DNA from 3 places in the Corynebacterium sp. p3-SID1194 genome. Region 1 is predicted to be linked to each of the others. Evidence: riboswitches for the same ligand, from Rfam matches in the RefSeq annotation. Region 1 holds a riboswitch; each other region holds the start of a gene.

Region 1 (7,304 bases):
CGGAGTAGTTAGCCATGCTGTTCAAGCTTAGCCAGCACTTCGTCGACGAGCTGGCGGTTTCCGGCAACGCACCATGTGACCCCACCGGCATCGGATTTCACGGCCTTGCCGCCGGCAGCCTCGACGAGTGCTTTGCCGGGCAGCCAATCCCAGTCGGCGACAGAGTGCTGCAGCCAGCCGCCGATCCCGCCGGAAGCGACGGTCGCCAGATCGATGGAGCCGGCGCCGAACATCCGCACGGTGGCAGCACAGTTTGTGGCGTCCAGCCACGCGTTCCGGATGGCCTCGTCTTTCATCGACGTGGGGTGGAGGTAGGTGGCGAGCGCCAGGTGGGGCAACGGGGCGTCGATAAGCTGCTCAAGCGTGCGGCCGTTCCGTGTCGCGGTGCCGTTGTCTGCGACCCACGTCGTGGCGAGCGCTGGGCGGTGAATCGCGCTGGTCAGAATGCGTGCGGGGTCGCTGGCCTCGCCCTCGACGAGCGCGAGCGCGGAGCAGAAATAATCGGAGCCCGACGCGAAGTTGTACGTGCCGTCCACCGGGTCGATCACCCACGTGCGCCCGCTTGTCGACGTCTTCGCTGCGCCCTCTTCTCCCACGATTCCGTCCTCGGGGCGCAGGGCGTCGAGTGCTCCCGCGACGAAGTCCTCGGCTGCTGTGTCGGCGTTGGTGACAACGTCGGACACCGAGGTCTTTTGGCCGGTCTCGAGCCCTTCGTCGCGCATGCTCAGCGCCAGGCCCCCGGCTGTCTCGACGAGGGCTTGTGCGAGCTCGGCGTCAGTGGAATTGCGGTGCGAATCAATGAAAGCTGCGGTAGACACAGCCGCCATTATTCCTGAACGTAGACATTCGAGCCGAGCTTGTGGAATTCCTTGGCCATTTCGCGCTCGCCGCGGCGGTAGTCGGTGCCGCCGGCGAAGCTTGGGATACCCAGATCGGCGATGAGCTTCTTGTTCTTGTCGTCCAGGGCCTCGTCGATCGCGTCGCCGAATTCGTCGCGAATGTCCTGGCTGATGCGCATCGAGCAGAACTTCGGGCCGCACATCGAGCAGAAGTGCGCCGTCTTGGCGGGCTCGGCGGGCAGCGTCTCGTCGTGGTACGCCTGCGCGGTCTCTGGGTCGAGGGAGAGTGCGAACTGGTCGTGCCAGCGGAATTCGAAGCGGGCCTTGCTCATCGCGTCGTCCCAATCGCGCGCACCCGGGTGGCCCTTCGCCACGTCGGCGGCGTGAGCGGCGATCTTGTAGGTGATCACACCGGTTTTCACATCGTCCTTATTCGGCAGGCCGAGGTGCTCTTTCGGGGTGACGTAGCAGAGCATCGCGGTGCCGCCCATGGCGATATTCGCGGCGCCGATCGCGGAAGTGATGTGGTCGTAGCCGGGCGCGATATCGGTGACCAAGGGGCCGAGAGTGTAGAAGGGGGCGCCGCCGCACCATTCTTCTTCCTTCTCGTTGTTGACCTGAATCATGTTCAGCGGGACGTGGCCGGGGCCTTCGATCATCACCTGAACATCGTGGTCCCACGCGCGCTTGCACAACTCGCCAATGGTTTTGAGCTCCGCGAACTGAGCGGCGTCGTTGGCATCGGCGACGGAGCCGGGGCGCAGGCCGTCGCCAAGCGAGAATGCGATGTCGTACTGGGCGAAAATCTCGCACAGCTCGTCGAAATTCTCGTAGAGGAAGGACTCCTTGTGGTGGGCGAGGCACCAGCCGGCCATGATCGAGCCGCCGCGGGAGACGATGCCGGTGACGCGCTTGGAGGTCAGCGGGACGTACGGCAGGCGAACACCCGCGTGGACGGTCATGTAGTCGACGCCCTGCTCAGCCTGCTCGATGACTGTGTCGCGGAAGATCTCCCACGTCAGGTCCTCGGCGACGCCGCCGACCTTCTCCAGCGCCTGGTAGATCGGCACGGTGCCGATCGGGACAGGGGAGTTGCGCAGGATCCACTCGCGGGTGGTGTGGATGTCGTTGCCGGTGGACAGGTCCATCACGGTGTCCGCGCCCCAGCGGGTGGCCCAGCGCAGCTTGTCCACTTCCTCGCGGATCGAAGAAGTGACCGCGGAATTGCCGATATTGGCATTGATCTTGGTCAAAAACGCATTGCCGATGATCATCGGCTCGGACTCCGGGTGGTTGATGTTGTTCGGAATGATCGCGCGGCCGGCGGCGACTTCCTCGCGGACCTTCTCCGGGTCGCAGTGCTCGCGCAGCGCGACAAAGCGCATCTCCGGGGTGATCTCGCCCCGTCGCGCATACGCCATCTGCGTGACACGCTTGCCGTCCTTCGCGCGCAGGGTCGGGCGGGTCGCGCCACGCCATTCCTCGCTGGCCGCGCCGCGCTTCATTGCGCGGGTGCCGTCGTCCTCGAGGTTCCGTGCGCGGCCCTTGTATGCTTCCACGTCCTCGCGCTCGGCGATCCACTCGCTGCGCAGGTCCGGCAGACCTTCCTCCGGCTCGGCCCACGGGCCGCGGGTGCGGTACACGCGGAACGGCTCATTCGGCCCGGTCGGGGAATCGTCCAGCTCAATCGCAGTTTCCGGAACTTCAAGCCCGTCTTCGAGAATCGGGGCGTACGAGTGCTTCGGGTGGATTTCAGACGCGTAAATATCAGCCATCGGCTGCTCCTTACTTCCTTCGCTGGTGCTAACCAAACAGGTTCGGACGGTGCTCGCACGGCTATGTCTCAGTGCGATCTCAGCCCGCTGCCGCGGGCGCCCGTGTGGGTGCGCCACACAGTGTAGGTCGTCTGGCGGCGGTTCGAAGGCGATTTACGAAGTCCACTAGACTTCGCACGTATGCAGCCAGAGACCAGCAACCGGATCCAGTCCCTCGACTCAACCCTGACCACCATCGAGTCGGTCATGGACCTAGACGAGATGGATTCGCGCGCCCGCGAGCTGGAGCAGCAGGCCGCCGACCCGAGCTTGTGGGACGACCCCGACCACGCGCAGAAAGTGACCACGGAGCTATCCAACGTGCAGGCCAAACTGCGCAAAGTCACGGGCCTCCGCCAGCGTCTCGACGATCTTCCGGTCATGTACGAACTCGCGGAAGAGGAAGGCGACGCATCGCTTGCCGACGACGAACTGGCTGATCTGGGAACCCAGATCTCCGCTCTGGAAGTGACCACGATGCTGTCCGGCGAATACGACGAGCGCGAGGCCGTGGTGAATATCCGCTCCGGCGCTGGCGGTGTCGATGCCGCTGACTGGGCGGAAATGCTCATGCGCATGTACACCCGCTGGGCGGAGAAGAACGGCCACAAGGTCGACGTCTACGACATCTCCTACGCCGAGGAAGCTGGCATCAAGTCCGCGACCTTCGTTGTCCACGGCGAATACATGTACGGCCAGCTCTCTGTGGAGCAGGGCGCGCACCGCCTCGTCCGCATCTCGCCCTTCGACAACCAGGGCCGCCGCCAGACCTCGTTTGCCGAGGTGGAGGTTCTGCCGGTGGTGGAGCAGACCGACCACATCGACATCCCCGACTCCGACATCCGCGTGGACGTCTACCGCTCCTCCGGCCCCGGAGGCCAGTCAGTCAACACCACCGACTCCGCCGTGCGCATCACTCACGAGCCCACCGGCATTGTGGTGACCTGCCAGAACGAGAAGTCCCAGATCCAGAACAAGGCCTCGGCCCTGAACGTCTTGCAGTCCAAGCTCCTGGAACTCAAGCGCCAAGAGGAAAAAGCCGAGCTCGACGCCCTCGGCGCCGGCGGCAACGCCAGCTGGGGCAACCAGATGCGCTCGTACGTCCTGCACCCGTACCAGATGGTCAAAGACTTGCGCACCAACTACGAAGTCGGCGACCCGCAGAAGGTGCTCGACGGCGACCTCGACGGGTTCCTCGAGGCCGGTATCCGCTGGCGCATGGCGGAGCAGCAGGGCGAAGAATCCTAAAATCCTGAACGTCACCTGAATCACCTGCGGTTTCCGCGAGTGGGATTTCCGTGCGGCCCGCGTCTGTCACTAGAGTGGCGCGTGTGATCACTTTCTCGAATGTGACAAAGGTCTACCCGACGTCGACGCGGCCGGCGCTGGACGATATCTCGCTGACGATTGAAAATGGCGAGTTCGTCTTTCTGATCGGCCCGTCGGGCTCGGGCAAGTCGTCGTTTTTGGAGTTGTTGATCCGCGAGGAGAACGTGACCAGCGGAGACATCCACTTCGGCGACTTCCACGTCAACGAGCTGAAGGGCAAGGAGGTGAACAAGCTCCGCCAGTCCATCGGCTATGTCTTCCAGGATTTTCGGCTGCTGCCGAAGCTGAACGTGTACGACAATGTGGCGTTCGCGCTCGAAGTCATCGGTAAGCCCAAGTCGAAGATCAAGAAGCTGGTGCCGGAGGCACTGGAGATCGTCGGCCTGGACGCGAAGGCGAACCGCATGCCGAATGAGCTGTCCGGCGGCGAGCAGCAGCGCGTGGCTATCGCGCGCGCGTTCGTGGACCGTCCGCATCTTTTGCTTGCCGACGAGCCGACGGGCAACCTCGACCCGTCCACCGCCGATGACATCATGGCGCTGCTGGCCCGCATCAACCGCATGGGCACGACCGTGATCATGTCCACGCACAATGCGCGCGCGGTCAACGACATGCGCCAGCGGGTCATTGAACTGCACCTGGGCAAGCTTGTCCGCGACGAGAGCCACGGCGTGTACGGAACTGTGGGGGCATAAGAAATGAACTGGAATTTCATCTTCCGTGAGGGCTTCCGCGGTCTGGGCCGCAACCTCACCATGACGATCGCGCTCATCATCACCACTGCGCTGTCTTTGGCGCTGGTCGGTGCGGGCATTCTCATGTCCAAGGTCACCAGCGAGACGAAGGACCTCTACCTCGACCGTGTGGAAGTGATGGTGGAGCTGAACGAGGAGATCTCGGCGGGGGACAAGGATTGTTCGTCGACAAGCTGTGCGGAAGTGCGCGACAAGCTGCAGGCGGATGACCGCGTCGAGTCCGTGACCTTCCGTAACCGCGAGCAGTCGTACGAGCGTTTCGTGGAGCTGTTCCAGGAATCCGACCCGGTGCTGGTGCAGGAGACCTCGAAGGATTCGATGCCGGCGGCGCTGCACGTGCGGCTGGAGGATCCGACGAATACCGAGCCGATCGACGCCGTGCGCGACATGCCGCAGGTGGAATACGTCGCTGACCAGGCCAGCGATGTCCGCGGTGTGGCTGATTCGCTCGATTCCTTCCGCAATGCGACATTCATCATTGCGGCGGCGCAGGCGCTGGCAGCCGCGTTCTTGATCGCGAATATGGTGCAGCTCGCCGCGTACAGCCGCCGCGAAGAGATCGGCATCATGCGCATGGTGGGCGCGACCCGCTGGTTCACGCAGGCGCCGTTCATTCTTGAGGCGCTGATCTCCGTGTTCATCGGCGCGGTCATCGCCACGGTGGGAGTGTGGGCGATCAAATCGCAGATCGTCGACCCGATGTTGGCCGGCGTGTATGAGAACCTGCTCATCGCGAAGCTTTCCGACGGCGCCGTGTGGACCGTCATGCCGCTCGTCGGCCTCGTCGCGCTTGTTGCATCGGGCCTAGTCGCTCAGGTAGCGTTGCGCTCTTACGTGCGAAAGTAGGAGGTCAGGCATGGCGAAGAAAAAGAAGAAGGACGGTCCGGGCGTCATCGCGTCCAACCGCAAAGCTCGCCATGACTACAACATCCTCGAGACCTACGAGGCCGGTGTCGTCCTGGTGGGGACGGAAATCAAGTCCCTGCGCGACGGCAAGGCATCCCTTGTCGAGGCATTCGCGACCATCGATGACGGCGAAGTCTGGCTCCGTAACCTCCACATCCCCGAATATTCGATGGGGTCGTGGACCAACCACTCGCCGCGGCGCACCCGCAAGCTGTTGCTGCACCGCCGCGAGATCGACACGCTTGAAGGCAAGGTCCGCGACGGTAACCGCACGCTTGTTCCGCTGAAGCTCTACCTCAAAGACGGCCGCGTCAAGGTCGAGCTAGGCCTCGCGCAGGGCAAGCAGGACTATGATCGCCGCCAGGACATCAAGAAACGCACCGAGGACCGCGAAATCGCGCGCGAACTCGGCCGCAAATTCAAGGGGATCAAGGCATGAAAACAGCCCTCATCACCGGCGCTTCCCGCGGCATCGGCCGCGCCATTGCCGAGGAGCTGGGCAAAGACCATCACATTTTGGTGGGGGCGTCGAAGGACGCGAGCGCGGTCGTCGATAAGCTTCCGAGCGCTGAGCCGTTCGAGGTCGACCTGCGCGACGAGCAGGCGATCGTCGAGGCTGCGCGCAAGGTCGAGAATGTCGACGTCGTCGTTCACGCCGCGGGCGTACTGCACAAGGCGCCGTTCGACGAGCTCGACGCCGAGCAGTGGCGCGAGACCATGGACATCAACGTGCTCGCGCCCGTCACCCTCACGCGCGAGCTTTTGCCCGCTTTACGACGATCGCGTGGTCTCCTCATCACCATCAATTCCGGCGCTGGCTTCCACGGTGTCGAAGAAAACACTGCGTACTGCGCCTCCAAATTCGCGCTGCGCGGGTTCACCGATGCCCTCCGCCTGGAGGAAAAAGGGAAGATCCGCGTGACCTCGATCCACCCGGGCCGCACTGACACCGACATGCTCGCCGACCCGAAGCACGGGGATCGCCCGAAGATGGACCCGGTGAACGTCGCTCGCGCTGTCCGCCTCGCTGTGGATGTCGATCCCGACACGGTAGTCGAATTCTTGCGCGTTGCACCTGCTTGACGTGCGGTATTGATCAGCGCTATTGTTATCTCTCCTGCGGTCAATGCATGATCCCGCCGCAGGACGCGAAGGGGATGATGTGGTTTCGACTTCGCCGACTAAACCAGGGGAAGCGTGCCGGTGCAGGCTGGAGACCACCGATTTAAGCGTCGCAGCACTTGATAAACGCAGAGAAGAACTCTCAGCGTGACTACGCCCTCGCTGCCTAAGTAGCGACCGCGTGTCTGTCAGGCCGGGCTCGCTCCCGCCCCGGATCCTGGCATCGACTAGGGAGCTTGCCCTCTCGCCGTGCCGGTGAGGCGCGGAGGGGACACCTTTTCACCGGCTGGGCCCGTCATCCGGACATGTTCGCCTGATCCGGAGGGTCGAGCAGAGATTCTGTGCGAACTGCGCACGGAGAAGCCCTGGTGCAGTGGCGAAGGACCCGGGTTCAATTCCCGGCATCTCCACAAAGCGATGAAACCGCTGGTCAGTAACGGCCGGCGGTTTTGTCGTTTCCGATAAGCTGAGCAGCGATATGAACCGAGCAATTTTTCGGGGAGCCGTGCTCCTCACTTCAGGCGCGTTGCTTACCGCGT
Region 2 (7,304 bases), on a different contig from region 1:
AAAGCTCGCCTCCCTCACCGTCATAGAAGCACCGAAAACGGCCGAGACCGAAGCCACCCTGGCCGTCCTGCGCGAACACTTCGACGCAGGGCAACCGCCGCGTTCCGTGTGGGTCTCCGGCGAAGGCAACCTCACCAAATCCGTACGCGCACTTGCCGTGAAGGACTGGGGCCTTGCCCCGTCCGACGTGGTCTGGGTCCCGTTCTGGTTCCACGGCAAGGCCCGGCCATAACCAACCCGAACACCTCCAACAAGATGGAGGAGATCTTCGTCAAGACCCGCGACGCGGCCTACGACATCATCCGCGCGAAGGGTTCCACCAGCTACGGCATTGGTGGCGGTCTCGCCCGCATCACCCGCGCTGTACTCAAGAACGAGGATGTCGTCCTGCCGATCAGCGCCCTGCTCGAGGGACAGTACGACGAAGAAGACATCTACATCGGCACCCCGGCCGTGATCAACCGCAACGGCATCCAGGACATCGTCGAGCTCTCCCTCGACGAGCACGAGTCCGAGCAATTCGCTCACTCCGCTAAGGTCCTGCGCGATGTCATGACCCAGGCGGAGCTCACCGACTAAGAGCTTTTCGACGGACGCGTTCACACCCCCTGACCCCGCCTCCCCCGAGACGGCGCGCGGCAGGGGGCCGCTGCCCGGAAAATGTGAACTGCAGCCCTGACGCGGTAGGTTGGGGCACCTTGCGATCAGCGGCCGGGATCATGGACCAAAAAGGCCGATGGGCACGATCCACGTCCGATCGCTGACTTGTGCCGCGACACCAGTTGGAGTGACAAGCAGCAGCGCCTCGGGAGGACGCTTAATACTTTCGGCCACCTGTTGCAGACGCGGCGCAGCTTCAATAGCTGCTTCTTGGGTGAGTTTGACCTCGACACCGACCCATCTTCCGTCACGAAGTTCTAGCACAATGTCGATCTCCGCTGTCCCGTCCTTATTCCGGAAGTGGAAAGCGGTCCCGCGCAAAGGCTGGCTGTAGACGCGAAGGTCACGCAGCACTAGGGATTCAAATAGAAAACCCAGTGTGCGGGGATCTTTCGCGAGCGCACTATGAGATGCACCCATCGCCGCAGCCGCCAACGATGGATCAACTAAGTGTCTTTTCGGTGTGGCATTCAGACGCGACTTGGAGCGTCGGGCCGGGGCCCACGGGGGCTGGTCCTCCACAAGGTACATTCGGCCAGCGAATTCATGGAAAAGAGGCGCGTATTTTTCCCCGACCTCGATTCCTTCTTCTCCTAACCGTTCCTGGATTGTGGTCAACGGAGATGGATGGGCTGTTAAGGACGCGTATGCGCGGACGAAATGCAGGAACCGCTGTGGCGAGCGTCGTGTTCCTCCCACAAACGGGAATTCGTTCTCGGCGAGATTATCCAAATAGCCTTCGACCAGCAGTTCAGCGACATCCGCATCCCTGTCAACCCAGGAAGGCCAACCGCCCCTCGTGATGAGACGACAGACATCCAAGATCGAATGTGTGCTCGACGCCGCGCCCTCGAGTGGAGTTTCTCCCGCAAGAAGCCGGCGCAGGGAAAAACTACCGGGCGAATCACCCGATTCGTAGAGTGTCATCGGGCGCATCGTTAAGTTCAGAATTCTCCCGGCGCCGGGATGCTTGATTGTTTCACTGTCGGGCCAGGCCGAGCCAGAAAGTATAAACCGCCCCGGAGTGGGATCTTCATCGACAGCTCGGCGAACCGCACCCCACAAACTCGGGGCAAGCTGCCACTCATCCAACAAGCGCGGTGCCTCACCTTCGAGAAGCGCGGAGGGATTGAGGGCAACAATCTCAGCCGCCTCAACTCCCATACGGTCAATCTGCGCGATTGAGCATGCGGCCTGCATGCCAGTTGTTGTCTTTCCCGAGGCACGGGCACCCGCTAACTGCACCGCTGGTGAAGCTTCCAGATAAGCGTTCAAGAGCTGGTCCACAATCCGCGGACGATAAGTCTTCATACTGCAAGAATAGACAAACCTGCCGGAAGTGTCGACGCTAAACTAACGGAATAGTCGACGCAAACCTGCCGGAAGTGTCGACCTCCTATGGCGTCCTACGCCGTAGACTGAACGAGGCGACTCCGAGCAACACGACGCAGACCGGCCAGCAAAATCGCCGCATCGATCCCGATATTGCCCTGCGGGAAGGCAGCTTGATCCGGCACTCCACCAAGCGATTGCATCCGAATCGGCCCCCACGCGGCAGCGTCGCCTAAGGACTTCAGAAAAATCACGGAACGATTGCTGCGGGGAGCCCTGAACTGAATCGGCTTACCCCAGGGACGACGAAACACCCCCTGCGTCCCGGATTGAAAACAACCGGGGCCCAGGGGGCGTCGATAAGCAATGCAAGCGAGCGCTTATGCCTGCTGCATCTTGCCGTCCTTGTCCTTGAACGGGAAGCCGAAGTGGCGCAGCAGCGCGCGGCCTTCCTCGTCGTTGACAGCGGACGTGACAACGGTGATGTCCATACCGCGCGGACGGTCGATCTTGTCCACGTCGATCTCGTAGAACATCGTCTGCTCGGACAGGCCGAACGTGTAGTTGCCGTTGCCGTCGAACTGGGTGTCCGACAGACCACGGAAGTCGCGAATACGCGGAAGAGCGACCGTCAGCAGACGATCCAAGAACTCCCACATACGGTCGCCGCGCAGGGTGACCTTCGCGCCGATCGGCATGCCCTCACGGAGCTTGAAGTTAGCGATGGACTTCTTCGCGCGACGCAGCTGCGGCTTCTGGCCGGTGATCGCGGTGAGGTCCTCGAGCGCGCCGTTGATCATCTTGGAATCGCGGGCAGCGTCGCCGACACCCATGTTGACCACAATCTTGGTCAGACCCGGGATCTGCATGACGTTCTCGTAGCCGAACTGCTCAGACAGCTTGCCGCGAATCTCGTCCTGGTAACGCGTCTTCAGACGCGGGGTGTAGTTAGCCTCGGTCATTAGATGTCCTTCCCGTTCGACTTGGCAACGCGGACCTTCTTGCCGTTCTCATCGAAGCGGTAACCCACACGGGTCGGGGTGCCCTCAGAATCGACCACCATCACGTTGGACACGTGGATCGGGGCCTCCTGGGTGACAATGCCGCCGGACTCAGCGCCGCGCTCATTGTAAGAGTTAGCAACGTGCTTCTTCACACGGTTCACGCCCTCGACGAGGACACGGTCACGCTGCGGGTACGCCTCGATGACGCGACCCTGAGCGCCCTTGTCCTTGCCAGCGATGACCTGGACCATATCGCCCTTCTTGATCTTCAACTAGATCACCTCCGGTGCGAGAGACACGATCTTCATGAACTTCTTATCGCGCAGCTCACGAGCGACCGGGCCGAAGATACGGGTGCCGCGGGGCTCAGTGTCGTTCTTGATCAGAACAGCTGCATTTTCGTCGAACGCGATGTAGGAACCGTCCGGACGACGGGTCTCCTTCTTCGCACGAACGATGACGGCGCGGACAACCTCGCCCTCTTTCACATTGCCGCCCGGGGCGGCTTCCTTCACGGTGGCGACAATCGTGTCGCCGATACCGGCGAAGCGTCGAACAGAACCGCCGAGCACCTGGATGCACAGAATCTCGCGTGCACCAGTGTTGTCGGCGACCTTCAGACGCGATTCTTTCTGAATCACAGTTGGTCTCCTGACCTGGATCAATGTGCGCCAGATTTCCGTCCTGCACGCACGTGGTCAATGTCTTTTTGTGCCTTTTCGCTTATCGACGAACAGTGCCCAGCACTTCACGTGCCGTCACCGCCGAAGGGTCTCGCAGCCTCAACTCGGAAACGCGCGTCAACTGCGACCAGCGATAGACAACTGTGGTATTAAACCACGCCGCCTGCGCGAACCTCAAATTCCCGCAGCCGCGGGCCTTTTCCATTTGCTCTGCACTTCCCCTTCTGCTGCTGGATCGAATTCAGCCCCCGCCACCTCCCGTTCGCGTACGATGTCGGGTCAAGACACGGGGTGCCACGCACCCGCCGCCGCGCAACGCCGCAGTTCGCCAGAGCTGCAGCCGCGCGAAACGGAGGCGGGTACGAAGCTGAGATCACACCCGTCGAACCTGAACGAACCAACATTCGCGGAGGAATTGTCTGATGGCTTCTTTGTCCACTTCTGATGGCGGCGCGCAGCGCAGCGCGATCCCGAACATCCTGTCCATCGCGGGCACGGACCCGACGGGCGGGGCGGGAATCCAGGCGGATCTGAAGTCGATCTCGGCGGCGGGCGGCTACGGCATGTGCGTGGTGACGGCGCTGGTGGCGCAGAACACGCACGGGGTGCGCAGCATTCATGTGCCGCCGCAGGATTTCCTGAAGGAGCAGCTGGACGCGGTCTTCGACGACGTCGAGGTGGACGCGGTGAAGATCGGCATGCTGGGGGATGTGGAGACGACGAAGACGGTCTCCGATTACTTGGCAGCGCACCCGGTCCCGACGGTGGTGGTCGACCCGGTGATGGTGGCCACGAGCGGCGATCGCCTGCTCACCGAGGACGCGGAGGAGGCGATGAGGCAGTTCGTGAAGGATCACGCGAGCGTCGTCACGCCGAATATTCCGGAGCTTGCTGTGCTGGCGGGCACGACGCCTGCGGAGACATTCGATGAGGCGCTCGAGCAGGGCCGCGAATACGCGAAGGCAGCGGGCGTGAAGGTCCTCGTGAAGGGCGGACACCTCAAGGCGGGTTACGCATCGAACGCGCTGGTCACGCCGGCTGGCGAGGTCGAGGTCGCGCATGTGCCGCGCGTGGACACGAAGAATACGCACGGCACGGGTTGTTCGTTGTCGTCGGCTTTCGCCACGCGCATGGCGATCGACCCTCACGGCGCGCTCGCATGGACGTCGAGTTGGCTCCACGAGGCGATCGCGCACGCGGACGACCTCAACGTCGGCACGGGTCACGGGCCGGTGGACCACTTCCACCGTTCGCGCCGCCTCGCCGCAGCAGGGTCAACGCAGCCATGGAAGCTTATCGACGACTGGACCGCCCCATCCTCCCCCTCCCTCGACCCCAAGATTCCTGCTGCCGGACCGTTTACCCGCGAGCTGTGGGACAAGGCTGCGCAGAAGGTGTGGCCGGAGACGTTGGAGTTGCCGTTCATCCGCGCGCTGCGCGACGGCACTTTGCCGGAGGAGCAGTTCAGCTTCTACCAAGTGCAGGATGCGTATTACCTCCGCGAATACTCCCGCGCACTGGCGACGGTGAGTGCGAAGGCCCCGGACGCGGAGGATCAGGTGTGGTGGTCGCAGTCCGCGACGGTCGCGATCGAGGCGGAGTCGGAACTGCACCGCAACTGGATTTCTGAGCACCACATCGAGGCGGACACTCCCCCCTCTCCTGTCACCCTCGGCTACGTGAATATGCTCACATCTACGGCCGCTTTTTCGGATTATATTGTCGGCGCCACGGCAGTGTTGCCGTGCTTTTGGCTCTACGCGGAGGTCGGTTTGCACCTCGCGGAAAACAATCATCCTGAGCATCCGTACAACGCGTGGCTGTCCATGTACGGGGGCGAAGATTTCACAGATGCCGTGCGTATGGCCCTGAATTCGGTGGAGAAGGCTCTCTCTGGCGCAAGCGAAAAGCAGCGCGCGGACGCTCTCGAGGCGTTCATGTACGCGTGCTATTACGAACGCGAATTCTTCGATCAGGCCACGCGCAACTAGTTCGCGGATAGAGCTTCGGGGCCAAAATCACGGTTAGCCACCTACCCGAGAATGCTTTAGCTTGGGAAGAGTGAGTTTCAGTGAGAAGGCCCCAATTTCAATCCAGAACAAGCTAGACCTGTTCGGCCGCGAACCTGGTCGCTTCGCCCTTCGCGCCATCATGGCCGGCGTCTTGTTGGGCATCATGACTGCGTTCGCCGCAGCAACAGCAACTTTGACCGAATCGTACGCCCCGGGTTGGGGCAAGTACCCCTTCGCGATGATCTTCGCAGTGACCCTCTACATGATGGTCGTCCTCCAATCCGAGCTGGCCACCGGCAACATGATGTTCATGACGTACGGCCTCGTCCATAAGATGACGAAGATCCCGCGCGCCCTGCTGGTCATCCTGTTCGTGACGTTTTTCAACCTGGTCGGCGCGATCATCGTCTCGTGGCTGATTTCCATGACCACCACCGGTCAGAACGCCGAGACGACGATGCCGTTCTTGTCCAGCCTGTGGGAGGCGAAGCTGGCGAAGCCCAGCCTGACCCTCTTCTTCGAGGCCATCCTGGCCAACATGGTCGTGAACGTCGGCTTCATCCTGACGGCGCAGGCCGGTAAGGATCACAGCGCCAAGATTTGGGCCGTGGCCATCATCATTCCGGCGTTCGCCGCAATGGGCTACGAGCACTCGATTGCGAACTTCGTGCTGACGACGCTGAACGGCTTCATGTTCGACCCGTCCTCCATCGAGGGCTTCACGGTCGGCAACGTGCTGCGCAACTGGACGATCGTCTGGCTGGGCAACTTGGTCGGCGGCGGTCTGATCATGGGCGGCATTTACGGCTGGCTCAACCGCACGCGCACCAACTACCGCGACTAGTTCTTCCTTTCACTCCGTAATCCGCACGGCATCGAGCTGTCTGCCAGAATGGCTTAGGTGAACACCCCTAACCTTGACATGCTCGATGCCGTGCGTGGCGTTCGGGACGCTGTCGCCGGCACGCGTTTGAGCGATGGCGGCGTGGAAGCTGATGCCCGCGCTGTCGTCAACCAGCTCGACGATTATGTTCTGCCGCGCCTCGCCAATCTCGATGCTCCGTTGTTGGCGGTGATCGGTGGTTCGACCGGTTCCGGCAAGTCCACGCTCGTGAACGCGGTGCTGCGTGAGCGAGTGTCCAATCCGGGCGTGATCCGCCCGACGACGCGTCAGCCGGTGCTGGTGGCCAATCCGGCGGACGCGGACTGGTTCAATTCGCCGCAGGTCCTGCCGGGGCTCGCGCGTTCTCACGGCGCGGGCGACGAGCAGTCGACGACGCTGCGCATCGTGCCCACGGGCAGCATCCCGGAAGGGCTCGCGCTTCTCGATGCCCCCGATTTCGACTCCATCGACGACCGCAACCGCGCCCTCGCTTCTCAGCTGCTGGCCGCAGCGGATCTCTGGGTCTTCGTCACTACCCCGGCGCGCTATGCCGACCAGCTGGTGTGGAATTTCCTGCACGACGCCGCCAGCCGCGGGATCGAGGTCCTGGTGGTGCTCAACCGCCTCGACGAGTCATCTGCAGAGACTGTCCCCGATGATCTGCGCCGCATGATGGACGAGGCGGGCCTGCACGGAGCGACGGTTTTCACGGTCCCGTTCGTCCCCGGCC
Region 3 (7,304 bases), on a different contig from region 1:
GTACGGGGCGTCCTGGTAGGTCTGGATCTGGATGATCTGCGCGATCTTTTCTTCCGGCTGGAATTCCAGCAGGTTGGCCACGTGCTGGCCGCGTGCGGTGCGGCCTGCCTCCGGCAGCTCGTAGGCCTTCAGGCGGTAGACGCGGCCGAAGTTGGTGAAGAAGAGGATCCAGTCGTGGGTGGAGCAGATGAAGAAGTTCTTCACCACGTCGTCCTGCTTCAGTTCGGCGCCGCGCACGCCCTTGCCGCCGCGCTTCTGCGACTTGTAGGCATCGACCTTGGTGCGCTTAGCGTAGCCGGTCGCGGTGATGGTGACGACGACGTTCTCGCGCGCGATCAAGTCTTCCTCGGTCACGTCGCCGGTGGCTGCGACAAGGCGGGTGCGGCGCGCATCGCCATGCTTATCGACGACCTCCTTCAGCTCCTCAGCCACAATCGCACGCTGGCGCTCCGGCTTGGCCAGGATGTCCTTGTAATCAGCGATCTCGGCCTCGATGGCGGCCAGATCGTCGACGATCTTCTGGCGCTCGAGAGCGGCCAGCCGGCGCAGCTGCATGGCGAGGATGGCATCGGCCTGGATCTCGTCGACGTCGAGAAGCTCCATGAGGCCCGTGCGCGCCTCGTCGACCGTCGGGGAACGGCGGATCAGCGCAATGACCTCGTCGAGCATGTCCAAAGCCTTGACCAAGCCGCGCAAGATGTGGGCGCGCTTTTCTGCTTCGTCGAGGCGGTACTGGGTGCGCCGGACAATGACCTCGATCTGGTGGGCCACGTAGTAGCGGAGCATTTGGTCGAGGCGGAGGGTGCGGGGCACTCCGTCGACAAGCGAGAGCATGTTGGCGCTGAAGTTCGACTCGAGCGGCGAGTGCTTGTACAGGTTGTTGAGCACAACGCGCGGCACGGCATCGCGCTTGAGCGTGACCACGATGCGCATGCCCACGCGGTCGGAGGACTCGTCCTCGATCTTGGAGATGCCGGTGAGCTTGCCCGCGGCGACCTGCTCGGCGATGCCGGAAATGAAATTATCCGGGTTGACGTTGTACGGCAGCTCCGTGATCACGATGACCTGGCGGGTGCCGATTTCCTCGATCTCGGTGACACCGCGCATGCGGATGGAACCACGGCCGGTGGTGTAGGCGTCCTTGATGCCCTGGTCGCCGACGATAAGTCCTGCGGTGGGGAAATCCGGGCCCTTGACGCGCTCCATGCACGCGTCGAGCGTGGCCTTGTCGTCCGCGTCGTGGTTGTCCAGAATCCAGTAGATCGCTTCGGCCAGCTCGCCCAGGTTGTGCGGCGGGATGTTGGTGGCCATGCCCACGGCGATACCCGAAGAGCCGTTGAGCAGCAGGTTCGGCACACGCGACGGGAGCACGACCGGCTCCTGCGCCTTGCCGTCGTAGTTGGGCACGAAGTCCACGGCGTTCTCGCGGATATCGCGCACCATTTCCATGGACAGCGGAGTCATTCGGCACTCCGTGTAACGCATGGCCGCCGGGCCGTCGTTGCCGCGGGAGCCGAAGTTGCCCTGGCCGTCCACCAGCGGGTAGCGCATGACCCACGGCTGCGCGAGGCGCACCAGGGTGTCGTAAATAGCGGAGTCACCGTGCGGGTGGAATTGACCCATCGTGTCGGAGACCGGGCGCGCGGACTTCACGTACGAGCGCTCCGGGCGGTAGCCGGAGTCGTACATTGCGTAGACAATGCGGCGGTGCACGGGCTTCATGCCGTCGCGCACGTCAGGCAGTGCGCGGCCGACGATGACGCTCATCGCGTAGTCGATGTAGCTGGTCTGCATCTCCTCGTTGATGTCAATGGGGAGGATGCGGTCGCCCTCGCTACCGCCACCGAAAATATCGTCACTCAAAGTTGAGGCCTTTCAGTTAGAGATAGTTCATAGAGCAGTTTACGCGCCGTGAGAACCATTCCCCCGCTCACATGCGGTATCAGAGTGATACCATCACGATCATGGCTATGACGCTCAGGCTGTCCGCTGAAGAGGACCGCGCGCTCGTCCTGCTCGCCAGCGCATGGGGGTGCAGCAAACAGGAAGCAGCGAAACGCGCGGTGGTCATTTCAGCAAGCAGATTGCTTGACGACGCCGCCGTGGCCTCCCTCGCCAACGACACCGTCCCCGGCCGCGCCGCGTTGCAGGCCCGCATCCGCCGTGCCCGACCCAATGAGACGGATTAAACCCCACCACATCCCCACACACACCAATCATGAAACCTTTAAGCCCTGAGCAACTGCTCATCATCGCCGACGAGTGCTGCACGAAGTGGGGCACGACCGTGCGGAGCTATTCCGCGATCTGCGCTGCCGTGGCGATTCCCGGCGCGAAGCTGGACGGCCTGCCGGTCTTCGACTCCCCCACCGCTGCTGCCGCCGCTCTCGCACGCGGCATCGAGCGCCTCGAGCCGCTCACCGATTTCAATGCTCCCTTCGCCGATATCGCCAGGGAGATCTATCAGCGCTGGTGCGAGCGAGACTGATGCGCCCGGCATAAGTTTGTTCTAGTTTCCGCCAAAGAGCTGGTCGGTAAAATGCGGGGCATGAAAAAGCTCACCTCTGCTGCTGTTGCAGCCGCACTGTCCGCATCCTTGCTCGTCGCTCCCACCGCTGTCGCGGCGGATAATGGCGGCAGCTCCAGCTCCTCGGCTGATTCTGTGACAAGGAATAAGGACAACGCTGACGCCATTCCAGACGGGTACGAAGTGCCGGAGCAGCCGCCGTTGGGCAGCGCATACACCGGTTCGGCCTCGTTCTCGATCTTCCTGGCCACCGCCGCCACCACTGCGATTCTGGGTGTCATTGCGCAGTACCCGCCGATCCAAAAGGAACTGCAGAAGGTCAATGCCCAGTGGATGGATATCCAGCGCCAGGCGATGAATGAGCTCCAGAAGTTCCTTCCCCTCCCGCAGCAGAACCAGGGGCGGAACCAGCCGAAAAACCAACCGCAGCGCCAGAACCAGCAGCAACAGGCCCAGTAGCCTGCCCGCAAGCAGTGACAAACGCGACACTCCCCCACCTTATGTAGCGGAGCTCTGAAACGTTTGTTACATTTGTGCCTGTTGTGGTTGCAGTGATTCATGTGAACCTGTGGCGGAAGAACTGCAACTTGAATGGGAATCAGCGGTCCCGCGAGCACCGACAAGGGTGAACGCGCGGGACCGTTTCCCTGTTGCTGGACCCGTTCGCAGATCAAAAAGACAGTTAATATGGTCCGCGTGACTGACTTGAAATCTCTCCTGAATGACTCCACCCGCACCGAGGTCGTCGCCGACCTGACTACGCTGGCGGATACGACCATCAGTAACCAGTCGGGTCTGACCGGCATGGCATTGAAATCCGCTGTCGGCGCCGCGAAGAAGGCGGACGCGGATGCGCTGAGCAAGGGCATCAACCAGCTCATGCCGAGCATCGTCGAGGAGCTCACACCCCACTGGGAGTCCTACGAGGGTTCCGGCACAGCCAGCTTTGGCGCGCACCTCGCCGACAACGAGGACAGCGTCACCGAGTCCGTGCTGAAGATCGGCGATTCCTTCGCCGACCGCGCGCCGGGTCCAGTGCAGAAGGTGTACTCCTCCATGCGCGGCAAGGTGGGCAAGATCGTCGCCCCGGCACTGCCGGAATTCGGCGACATCATCGAGCGCCACGCAAAGTAGCAAACGCGCACTACACCCGCGCCTAGGCCGCCATTTGCAGAAATTGGTAGCGTGGGCGGGCAAGACACGGGGTGCCCTGCTCAAGCAGGGCTGAGATCACACCCGCCGAACCTGATCGAAGCCATCTTCGCGGAGGGATTGTCTTGCAACGGCCCCCGTGTCCGCTAGTTCCACGTCAACTGGAAGGACACAACATTGACTAGATTCAGCGACGAGCTGCGCGATGCCCACCGCGAGAAGTGGGACGCCGCAGTGGGCCACCGTTTCGTGCAGGAGCTTTTCGACGGCACGATTGACGACGGTGTCATGGCCGGTTACCTCGTGCAGGACTACCGCTTCCTGGATAGCTTCCTCCAGCTTCTCGGTGCTGCGATGTCCACCGCGGACGAGCTCGCCCCGCGTCTGCGTCTCTCCCAGTTCATCGGCGAGGTCGCGGGCGATGAGAACACGTATTTCCTCCGCTCCTTCGAGGAGCTCGGCGTGACTGAGGAGCAGCGCGACAACACCCCGGACACCGCAGCATGCGCCGGCTTCACCGGCCTGATGCGCGAGGCAGCCGAGACCCGCTCCTACGCCGCCGCCCTCGGCGTGCTCGTCGTGGCGGAGTGGCTGTACCTCGACTGGGCCACGAACGCCCCGGAGAAGAGGCCGGAGAGCTTCGTCCACAACGAGTGGATCGAGCTGCACGACTACCCGGAGTTCCACGACCTGGTGGAGTTCCTCCGCAGCGAGGTCGACCGCGTCGGCCCGGACAACCGCGAGGTCGTCGAGGAGTACTTCGGCCGCGCCGTGGCGCTGGAGCTGGACTTCTTCAACAATTCCTACGAGCAACCGCTAGAGGTGTAAAAACATGAGTCTCTTGGAGCTTCTCAAGCAGGACTCCCCCGAGTGGGATGCCTACATCCACCACAAGTTCGTCGAAGATCTCGGCGAGGGCACTCTGCCCCTTCCGGTCTTTCAGGACTACCTGGTGCAGGATTACCTCTTCCTCGTGCAGTACGCCCGCGCGAACGCGCTCGCCGCGTACAAGTCCCGCACGTTGGCGGAGGTTGAATCCGCGGCGCAGGGCCTGTCCGCCACCATTCATGAGACGAATCTCCACCGTCGCCTGACGGAGCGCTGGGGCATTTCCACCGAGGAGCTTGAGCGCGCGCCGGAGAAGAAGTCCACGGTGGCTTACACCCGCTACGTGCTCGACACGGGCATGGCGGGCGACCTGCTGGAGCTGCAGATCGCGCTTGCGCCGTGCCAAATCGGTTATGCCGAGATCGGCACCTACCTCGAGCCGAAGCTGAAGGAGAACCCGGACCACCCGTACGCGGAGTGGATCCAGGAATACGCCGGCGACGATTTCCAGAACCAAGCGGTAGCCATGACGACGCTTCTCGACGACCTACTGGGGGTGCCCGCCGAGGAGATCAAGGGCACGAAGCGCTTCGAGCGCCTACTGGATATTTTCCGTACAGCAACTCGCCTGGAAGCCGACTTCTGGCAGCAGGCGCTCGACAGCTAGCGCACCCCCTACCCCACTGCCAAACACCTGCTGAACACCGTTCAAAACATGCTGCATGCTGCTATTTGGCGGTGAGTGGTCTACATTTATCGCTATGGCTACACCCGCTTCAGTGAACGAACCCGACATCCTCGACATCGCGCGAGAGAAATGCCTGGAAAACGGCGAAGGACTCTCCCAAGGTGAGATCTACCGGGCTCTCACCATCGAGGATGAACGGTTGCAGGAACTACTCGATCTCGCCCACCAGGTCCGGATCAAGCACTGCGGTGTCGAGATCTCTCTCGAAGGCATCATTTCCTTAAAGACCGGCGGGTGCCCGGAGGACTGTAGCTTCTGCTCCCAGTCCGGGCTGTTCGAATCCCCCGTCCGCTCTGTCACACTCGACACAGCAGAACTAGTCGAGGCCGCGAAGCAATCCGAGAAGATGGGCGCGAGCGAGTTCTGCATCGTTGCCGCTGTGAAGAGCCCGACGGAGTCCCTGCTCGACCAAGTCGCCCAGGCGATCGTCGCAATCAACAACGAGGTGGACATTTCCATCTCCGCCTCGCTCGGCACACTGACCCGCGAGGATGCCCACCGGCTCTCGCAGATGGGTGTCATGCGCTACAACCACAACCTGGAGACAGCGAAGTCGTTCTTCCCCAACGTCGTCACCACACACACGTGGCAGGAGCGTAGGGACACCTTGGAGAATGTCTTGGCGGAGGGAATGGAGACCTGCTCCGGCGGGATCATCGGTCTCGGCGAAAGTCTTGAGCAGCGCGCCGAGTTCGCCGCTCAGCTCGCTGAAATCAATCCGCACGAAACACCGATCAACTTCCTCGATCCCCGCCCTGGGACCCCGTTCGCTGACCGACCCTTGGTTCCCCAGGGCGAAGCCCTGCGTGCGGTCGCCGCTCTCCGACTCGCCATGCCGTCGACACAGCTTCGTTTCGCCGGCGGTACTGAGCTTGCGCTCGGGGATGACGGCACAGAAACGGGTCTCCTTGGCGGGGCTAATGCCATCATCGGCGGCAACTACCTGACGACATTCGGCCGGCCGATCGAAAAAGACCGTGATGCGGTCGACCGCGCCATGGAGTCCCCGCGAAACCTTCCCATCACGCCCGTCGGCCAGAAACAACGCACCGACCACGGCGTCCTGTACAGCACGTTGAAGTCGCTCTAGTGAGAATCCCCGATTCAACGGAATTGGCCGACGCAGTGTTGAGCGGCGAGATCCAATTACCTTTTGATCCGGCGCGACCCTATGACGCACCTCGGATCTGCCCGTTGTGCGAGCGCCGGATGGTCGTGAAAATGAACCCTGTGGCTTGGGAAGCTATTTGCTCACGCCACGGGATTCTCCGCTCGGAGTGGCTGGAACGCTAGGTTCTGAGCCCGACCCACCCCGACTTAGAGCGACGCCACGAATTTATCCAGCCGGTCGGCGACCCGCTCCGGCTTACGCGCCCACTTCGTGTGCCCCAGTCCCCCGATCAACTGTTCAACATGAACATTGTCGGGGTCGAATTTATCTGCCAGGTACGCCGCAGATGCCAATGTGCAGTCATCGTCGTCAGTGAAACGTGTCAGCAGAATCGGAACGGTGACGTCCTTCATTCCTGCTTCGTAATCGATGTCTTGGCCCCGCAGATTAGCCAAGGAATTTGAGTGCGCGAACCGAGTCCACTCCTCCACGTGCACACCCGACTGTCGACCGTACCCGGCTAGGTCGACGCGTCCCGCCGGCCAGTAGCCGACGACCTTGGACACGGCAGTCATGAAAAGGCTTCCCAGCGCTACACGACGGCGGTCCGCCCCCACGAAGCTTTCCTTGTACGGGCTGCCGGTGCCCACGCCCATCATGCCCACCACATTGAGCTCTTTCGCCTCCGGGCGCGCGAGGAACAGCGACGCCACCTGACCGCCCATCGAGTGCGTCAGCAGCACAGTCGGGTGGTCTGTCGGCAGACCCAGCTCCTCTTTTGCCGCGCGGATCGTCCTAGGGTAATCCTCCGAGGCGGTGTCGTGGTAGCCCCAGCGCGCCTTGCGCGACGCTTTGGCCTTGCTCCTCCCCTGCCCGCGGAGCTCACCGATCACGACCGGGTAGCCGCGGTCCGCCAGTTCCTGCGCCGTGGGCCGGAA

The links. A riboswitch is a leader RNA that binds a small molecule or an ion and turns the genes downstream of it on or off. The one in region 1 is predicted to bind thiamine pyrophosphate.
Region 2: another riboswitch for thiamine pyrophosphate. It lies ahead of M3G19_RS02550 (bifunctional hydroxymethylpyrimidine kinase/phosphomethylpyrimidine kinase); the one in region 1 lies ahead of thiC (phosphomethylpyrimidine synthase ThiC).
Region 3: another riboswitch for thiamine pyrophosphate. It lies ahead of M3G19_RS06350 (TenA family protein); the one in region 1 lies ahead of thiC (phosphomethylpyrimidine synthase ThiC).

What each region holds. Positions count from the first base shown of each region.
Region 1 is NZ_JALXWY010000019.1:1,032-8,335, reverse strand. It holds gene hisN (histidinol-phosphatase) at 1-16, opposite strand, end outside; gene M3G19_RS10125 (inositol monophosphatase family protein) at 9-827, opposite strand; gene thiC (phosphomethylpyrimidine synthase ThiC) at 827-2,614, opposite strand; TPP riboswitch at 2,612-2,728, opposite strand; gene prfB (peptide chain release factor 2) at 2,795-3,901, shown strand; gene ftsE (cell division ATP-binding protein FtsE) at 3,985-4,677, shown strand; gene ftsX (permease-like cell division protein FtsX) at 4,681-5,583, shown strand; gene smpB (SsrA-binding protein SmpB) at 5,594-6,082, shown strand; gene M3G19_RS10095 (SDR family oxidoreductase) at 6,079-6,726, shown strand; RNA gene ssrA (transfer-messenger RNA) at 6,797-7,178, shown strand; gene M3G19_RS10085 (ABC transporter substrate-binding protein) at 7,271-7,304, shown strand, end outside.
Region 2 is NZ_JALXWY010000002.1:74,983-82,286, forward strand. It holds gene M3G19_RS02520 (siderophore-interacting protein) at 1-232, shown strand, start outside; partial or broken gene ldh (L-lactate dehydrogenase) at 256-579, shown strand; gene M3G19_RS02530 (ATP-binding protein) at 718-1,971, opposite strand; gene rplE (50S ribosomal protein L5) at 2,373-2,954, opposite strand; gene rplX (50S ribosomal protein L24) at 2,954-3,268, opposite strand; gene rplN (50S ribosomal protein L14) at 3,269-3,637, opposite strand; TPP riboswitch at 3,957-4,112, shown strand; gene M3G19_RS02550 (bifunctional hydroxymethylpyrimidine kinase/phosphomethylpyrimidine kinase) at 4,102-5,670, shown strand; gene M3G19_RS02555 (formate/nitrite transporter family protein) at 5,741-6,535, shown strand; gene M3G19_RS02560 (GTPase domain-containing protein) at 6,593-7,304, shown strand, end outside.
Region 3 is NZ_JALXWY010000007.1:1,481-8,784, forward strand. It holds gene gyrA (DNA gyrase subunit A) at 1-1,794, opposite strand, end outside; gene M3G19_RS06330 (CopG family transcriptional regulator) at 1,965-2,189, shown strand; gene M3G19_RS06335 (TetR family transcriptional regulator) at 2,219-2,488, shown strand; gene M3G19_RS06340 (hypothetical protein) at 2,549-2,986, shown strand; gene M3G19_RS06345 (DUF6918 family protein) at 3,215-3,661, shown strand; TPP riboswitch at 3,719-3,817, shown strand; gene M3G19_RS06350 (TenA family protein) at 3,857-4,507, shown strand; gene tenA (thiaminase II) at 4,512-5,174, shown strand; gene bioB (biotin synthase BioB) at 5,269-6,345, shown strand; gene M3G19_RS06365 (alpha/beta fold hydrolase) at 6,573-7,304, opposite strand, start outside.